Regions from separate parts of the Streptomyces drozdowiczii genome, predicted to be linked through region 2. Evidence: riboswitches for the same ligand, from Rfam matches in the RefSeq annotation. Region 2 holds a riboswitch; the other holds the start of a gene.
The links. A riboswitch is a leader RNA that binds a small molecule or an ion and turns the genes downstream of it on or off. The one in region 2 is predicted to bind thiamine pyrophosphate.

Region 1: it holds a riboswitch for thiamine pyrophosphate, as region 2 does, so the genes downstream of both, NEH16_RS02975 (purine-cytosine permease family protein) here and thiO (glycine oxidase ThiO) in region 2, are expected to answer to the same signal.

Annotation. Positions count from the first base shown of each region.
Region 1 covers NZ_CP098740.1:651,356-654,749, forward strand. The annotation lists gene NEH16_RS02960 (hypothetical protein) at 1-835, shown strand, start outside; gene NEH16_RS02965 (nucleotide triphosphate diphosphatase NUDT15) at 934-1,440, shown strand; gene NEH16_RS02970 (FBP domain-containing protein) at 1,491-1,985, shown strand; TPP riboswitch at 2,029-2,122, shown strand; gene NEH16_RS02975 (purine-cytosine permease family protein) at 2,113-3,394, shown strand, end outside.
Region 2 covers NZ_CP098740.1:5,190,816-5,194,209, reverse strand. The annotation lists gene NEH16_RS23600 (Rv2175c family DNA-binding protein) at 1-175, opposite strand, end outside; gene NEH16_RS23595 (NAD(P)/FAD-dependent oxidoreductase) at 254-1,486, opposite strand; TPP riboswitch at 1,583-1,695, shown strand; gene thiO (glycine oxidase ThiO) at 1,693-2,868, shown strand; gene thiS (sulfur carrier protein ThiS) at 2,865-3,083, shown strand; gene NEH16_RS23580 (thiazole synthase) at 3,086-3,394, shown strand, end outside.

The sequences.
Region 1 (3,394 bases), 4.5 Mb from region 2:
CCACGGCACGCACGGCCAGGCCGCGTTCGTGCTGGGCGCACGGGGCCGGTCCATCGAGGAGGTGGCCCGGCGGCACGAGCGGACCCGGCAGGCCCTGGCGGATGTGGCGGCGGCCGTTCCGCTCACCTGGCGGCACTGCCGGGTGGAGCGGGCCGACCTGGACCGGTTCCTGTTCGCGCCCGAGGACGTGGTGGTGGTCGTCGGGCAGGACGGCCTGGTCGCCAACGCCGCGAAGTACCTCTCCGGCCAGCCGGTCATCGGCATCGACACCGACCCGGGCCGCAACCCCGGCGTCCTGGTGCGCCACCGCCCGGCCGACGCGGGGGCGCTGATGCGGGCGGCCGTGGCGCCGGCCGGGCGGGCCGACGCGCTGACGATGGTGGAGGCGGTGGCCGACGACACGCAGCGGCTGCTCGCCCTGAACGAGGTCTACCTCGGCCCGCCCGGCCACCAGACGGCCCGCTACCGGCTCGGGCCCGACACGGCGGACTCCCCCGCCGAGCCGCAGGCGTCCTCCGGCGTCCTGGTCGGCACCGGCACCGGGGCGACCGGCTGGCTGCGCTCGCTCTGGCAGGAGCGCCGCAGCACCCTCCCGCTGCCCGGGCCCGCCGATCCCCGGCTGCTCTGGTTCGTCCGGGAGGCGTGGCCCTCGCCGTCGACCGGCACGTCGTTCGTCTCGGGCGAGCTGGGGCCCGGGCAGGGGCTGCGGCTGACCGTGGAGTCGGACCGGGTGGTGGTGTTCGGCGACGGGATGGAGACGGACGCGCTGGAGCTGACGTGGGGGCAGAGCGTACGGCTCGGGGTCTCGGAGACCTCGCTGCGGCTGGCGGTATGAGGGCGGGGGCGGACGCGGCATCCCCATGAGGGCGGGGGGCGGACGCGGCATCCCCGTAGGCTCGACGCCCGGACCCGATCGCCCCGCCGAGGAGCAGCATGGCCACCGAGAGTTCCGCCGCCCCCTCCCGTAACACCCGACTGCCCAAGGCCCAGGCCGCGTTGGGGGTCGGGGTGATCGTGCAGGACGCGCAGGGCCGGATCCTGCTGGGCCGGCACCACAGCGGCACCTGGGAGCTGCCCGGCGGCAAGGTCGACCCGGTGCCGGAGTCCGTCGCGGCGGCGGCCGTGCGGGAGCTGCGCGAGGAGACCGGGCTGGCGGTCCCCGAGGACGAGGTCACCGTCTTCGCGATGCTGCACGACGCCCTCGGCGGGATCAACCGCGTGACGATGGCCGCGCTGGTGCGCGTGGACAGCGGCACGGCACGGGTGACCGAGCCGCATCTGATCAGCACCTGGGAGTGGACCCCGCTCGACGCGCTCCCCTCGCCGCTCTTCGACCCGTCGGCGCAGATCCTCGCCACCTGGCGCCCGGACCTCGCCATCCCGCATCCGCCCGTGCACCGGCTCGCCCTCGCGCCCGAAGAGCCCCAGGTGAGCCCCTAACCGAATTAATCGTTTGCCTAGGGGCCATAGGCAGAGTTAGCTTCGTGGTCATGAAGGCCCTGACCGAGCAGGACATCCGCTCATCGTTCGTGAATTGCTCCAAGGGGGAAGCCAAGCGCCTGCCGCTCCCCCGCGATTTCGAGGAGCTGCCGTGGGACGACCTCGACTTCCTCGGCTGGCGCGACCTGTCCGCGCCGGGACGCAGCTACATCGTCACCGAGCACGAGGGCGAGCCCGCCGGGATCTCGCTGCGCTTCCCGTCCCAGCAGCGCGGCTTCCTGCACCGGAGCATGTGCTCGCTCTGCCTGACCACGCACCCGGGCAGCGGGGTCTCCCTGATGACCGCCCGCAAGACCGGGCCCGCCGGGCGCGACGGCAATTCGGTCGGCCTGTACATGTGCACCGATCTGGCCTGCTCGCTGTATGTGCGCGGCAAGAAGAAGGTGGACTCCGGGGCCCGGTTCAAGGAGAGCCTGACCACGGAGGAGCAGATCGCCCGCACCGTCGACAACCTCCACGCGTTCGTGGCGAAGCTCTTCAGCTGACCCCCGCGACGACATCGGACGGGTCGGCGCTATTCTGGCCGCCACACCGGACACGGGGTGCCCCGCACGGGGCTGAGATCACACCCGTCGAACCTGAACCAGTTAGCACTGGCGGAGGGATGTCTTCATGTCGTTGCCGTATGCCCAGGACGAGCGCGCCGCTTTCGGCGGGCGCATGCCCACCGCCCCCGGCGATCTGCGCATCGAGGCGAACGGGATAGCCCCGGTCCCCGAGGACCGCCGTTACGGCCGGGCGGGCCGGCTGTTCACCGTCTGGTTCGCACCCAACCTGACCATGACCGGCGTCTTCACCGGCACCGTCGGCATCGCGCTCGGCCTGGACTTCGGGACCGCCCTCGCAGCGGTCGTGCTCGGCACCCTCGTGGGCGCCGCGCCGACCGCGTATCTGGGCACCTGGGGCAGCCGTACCGGCTCCGGTCAACTTCCGCTGTCCCGACTGGCGTTCGGACCGGGTGTGGTGCTGCCGGGCGCCCTGCAATGGCTGTCGTCCATCGCCTGGGACGCCCTGATCGGCCTCTTCGGCGGGGACGCGCTGGCGCAGCTGTGCGGCTGGCCGTTCTGGCTGGGGGTGCTGGTCATGATGGCCGCGCAGGGTGCGCTCGGGGTGCTGGGTTACGAGGTGATCCACCGGCTCCAGACCGTGATGACGTTCGCCCTGGCGGCCGCCTTCGCCGTGCTCGCCACCAAGCTCCTGCGCGGGGTGGACCCGGTGACCACCTCGACCGTGCACGGCGCCGACCGGGCCGGGGCGTTCGTCCTGACCTGCACCATCGCCCTGAGCCTGGCGCTGTCCTGGGCGCCGTACGTGAGCGACTTCAGCCGCTATCTGCCGCGCGAGACGTCCCGGACGCGCATGTTCTGGTGCACGCTGGGCGGGATCAGCGCCTCGTTCGTGGCGGTCCAGACGATCGGGCTGTGGGGCGCCTCGGTCTTCACGGACCAGACCGCGCGCGGCATCGACTCCCTGCTCGGCGGGGGCGCGCTCGGGGCGTTCGGGCTGCTCGCGGTGGCGCTGGCCGCGCTGTGCAGCAACGCGATGAACGACTACAGCGGTTCGCTCGCGTTGCAGACCATGGGGGTGCGCCTGCCGCGTCCGGTGGCCGCGGCCCTCGCCGCCGCCCTCGGGTTCCCGCTGGTGCTCTGGATGCACGCGGCGGACACGACCGCCCGCTTCCAGAACGTGCTGCTGCTCGTCGGCTACTGGATCCCCGGCTTCGTGGCGATCGTGTCCGTGGACTGGCTGGTCCGCGCCAGGGCCCGGCGCGGCGCCCCCGTCGACCTCGCGGCCGAGCACGCCCGGCCGCGCCCGTGGTGGCCGGCGCTCGCCGCGTTCGCCGTGGCCTTCGCGGCGGCGGTCCCGTTCATGAGCACCGGCCTGTACGTGGGCC
Region 2 (3,394 bases):
TGAAGGCGGCGGGCACCTGAAGTGCCCGGTTCTCCCCACGGCGTACGGCGATGAGCTGGCCCTCCTTGACCAGCTGCCGCACACGCGTCACCTCGACATCGAGCATTTCCGCGATGTCGGGCAGGTGGAGCCAGGCAGGGACGAGAGCATCGATCTTTGCGTCAATCTCGGTCACGGGACAAGCCTGCCATCCCGGACTGACAGCCGAAACCCGGACTCCGCCCTTCAGGGCCCGGGCCTTCCGCGACACCCTCTACGGCAGGACCGCCGACTTCAGCGGCACGGCGGGGTCCCCGGCCCGGTCCGCGTCGAGCCGGCTCCCCGCCTCGATGAGCCGGCGCCCCTGGGCCAGGTCGCGCGGGCGGCTCACCGCGAGCACCGCGACCAGGACGCCTGCGCGCAGCCAGCACACCGACCAGCCGGGATCGGCCGGGTCGCCGCGCCACAGCAGGGTGTCGGCGTCCGCGTGGTGTCCGGCGTACTGCACGAACCGGCCGAACTGCTCGGACCAGAAGTAGGGCACGGGGTCGTACGGCGGGATGTCGGCGCCCTCCGCCGCGATGTGGGCGGCGGCGGTCCTGGGCCCCTGGAGCGCGTTGTCCCAGTGGTGCACGACCAGGCGGGTGCGGTAGCGGGCCGAGGGGAAGGAGGCGCAGTCGCCGACCGCGTACACATCGGGCAGCGAGGTGCGCAGCGCCGCGTCGGCGGTCACCGAGCCCTCGGGCCCGAGCGCGATGCCGGAGCCGGCGAGCCAGCCGGTGGCGGGGTGGGCGCCGATGCCGACGACGACCGCGCCCGCCGGCAGGGTGCGCCCGTCGGCGAGGACCACCGTGCCGGGTTCGACGCGGGCGACCCGGGTGCCGGTGAGGAGCCGGGCGCCGCTCTCCTCGTACCAGGCGGCCATCGGGGCGGCGACCTCGGCGGGCAGGGCGCCGGCCAGCGGGCGGTCGGCGGCCTCCACGACGGTGACCTCGCAGTCGGCGGCGCGGGCGGCGGTGGCGAACTCGGCGCCGATCCAGCCGGCGCCGACGACCACGACGGGGTGCCCGGCCTCCAGGACGGGGCGCAGCCGGGCCGCGTCGTCGAGGGTGCGCAGCAGGTGGACGCCGGGAACGCCTTCGGAGCCGGGCAGGGCGACGGGTTCGGCGCCGGTGGCGAGGACCAGGACGTCGTAGCGGACCGGGCCGTCGGAGGTGTCGAGTTCGTGGGCGCCGGCGCGGACGCCGGTGACCTCGCAGCCCAGGCGCAGGGTGATGTCCAGCCCCTCGAAGTCGATGTCGAAGGCGGACTCCTCGGCCTTGCCCAGCAGCACCGCCTTGGACAGCGGGGGCCGGTCGTAGGGCTGGTGGGGTTCGGCGCCGATCAGCGTGACGGGGCCGGTGAAGCCCTGTTCCCGCAGGGCAACGGCGGTCTGCACACCCGCCATGCCCGCGCCCGCGACGACGACCCGGCGTTCCGTCCGCTCTGCCCGCTGCTGCTCGCTCACCTGTCCACCTTACGTAGCTGACGAGCCATCAGGAAAGGGCGCCCCCTCCCCCGGCCCTCCCTACCCGGTCCGCCGGACGGGGTTTAGGGTGGCCACCGTAAGACACGCGGGAGCCCGGGCGCACCGGGCTGAGAGGGAGGCTGGGCGGCCTCCGACCGTACGAACCTGATCCGGGTCATGCCGGCGAAGGGAGGGGCTGGACACCCATGCGCACCCATCCCACCGAAGGGTCCGACGTCCTCGTCATCGGGGGCGGCATCATCGGTCTGGTGACCGCCTGGCGGGCCGCGCGGCGCGGCCTGGCCGTCGCGCTCGCCGACCCCGAGCCGGGCGGCGGAGCGGCCCGGGTCGCGGCCGGGATGCTGGCCGCCGTCACCGAGCTGCACTACGGCGAGGAGACGCTGCTCGGGCTCAACCTCGCCTCCGCCCGGCGCTATCCGGCGTTCACGGCCGAGCTGGAGGAGGCGAGCGGGCAGGACATCGGCTTCCGCGCCTGCGGCACCCTGGCCGTCGCGCTCGACGCCGACGACCGCGCCCATCTGCGCGAGCTCCACGAGCTGCAACGCCGCTCGGGCCTGGAGTCGGAGTGGCTGACCGGGCGCGAGTGCCGCCGCCTGGAACCGATGCTCGCCCCGGGCGTGCGCGGCGGCCTGCGGGTGGACGGCGACCACCAGGTCGACCCGCGCCGCCTCGCCGCCGCGCTGCTCACCGCCTGCGAACGGGCCGGAGTGGTCTTCCACCGCCGCCGGGCCGACCGCCTCTCCGTGGTCGCGGACCGGGCCGTGGGTGCCGTGCTCGACGACGGTACGGAGGTGGCCGCCGACCAGGTGGTACTCGCCGCGGGCAGTCTCAGCGGCCGGCTCGCCGGGGTCCCCGCCCACGTCCTGCCGCCGGTGCGCCCGGTCAAGGGCCAGGTGCTGCGCCTCACCGTGCCCCCGGCGTACGCCCCCTTCCTCTCGCGCACCGTGCGCGCGGTGGTCCGGGGCAGCCACGTCTATCTCGTACCGCGCGAGAACGGTGAGCTGGTCATCGGCGCCACCACCGAGGAGATGGGCTGGGACACCACCGTCACGGCGGGCGGGGTCTACGAGCTGCTGCGCGACGCCCACGAGCTGGTGCCCGGCATCACCGAGCTGCCGCTCACCGAGACCCGCGCCGGGCTGCGCCCCGCCTCCCCCGACAACGCCCCGCTGCTCGGCCGCACCGCGCTGCCCGGCCTCCACCTCGCCACCGGCCACGGCCGCAACGGTGTGCTGCTCACCCCCGTCACCGGGGACGCCATGGCGTCGCTGCTGGCCGACGGCGAGCTGCCCGAGGCGGCCCGCCCCTTCTCCCCCGGCCGGTTCGCCCCGGTCCCCGCACCCCAGGAGCAGCCCGCATGACCGACCCCACCCCGCTCACCGTGTCCGTGAACGGCGCCCCGGCCACCGTCGCGCCGGGCACCACCCTGGACGCCCTCGTCGCGACGCTGACCGACGCGACGGCGGGGGTGGCCGCCGCACTCAACGAGACCGTGGTGCCGCGCGGCCAGTGGCCCGCCGCCGCGCTCGCCGACGGCGACCGGGTCGAGGTCCTGACCGCGGTCCAGGGAGGCTGACGATGTCCGACGACCTGTTCACCCTCGGCGGCACCGACTTCACCTCGCGGCTGATCATGGGCACCGGCGGGGCGCCCAGCCTGGACGTGCTGGAGCGGTCGCTGATCGCGTCCGGCACCGAGCTGACCACGGTCGCGATGCGCCGCCTCGACCCGACCGTGCAGGGTTCGGTGCTCTCCGTGCTGCGGAAGCTGTCCATCCGGGTGCTGCCGAACACCGCCGGCTGCTACACCGCCGGGGAGGCCGTGCTCACCGCCCGGCTGGCCCGGGAGGCGCTGGGCACGGACTGGGTGAAGCTGGAGGTGGTGGCG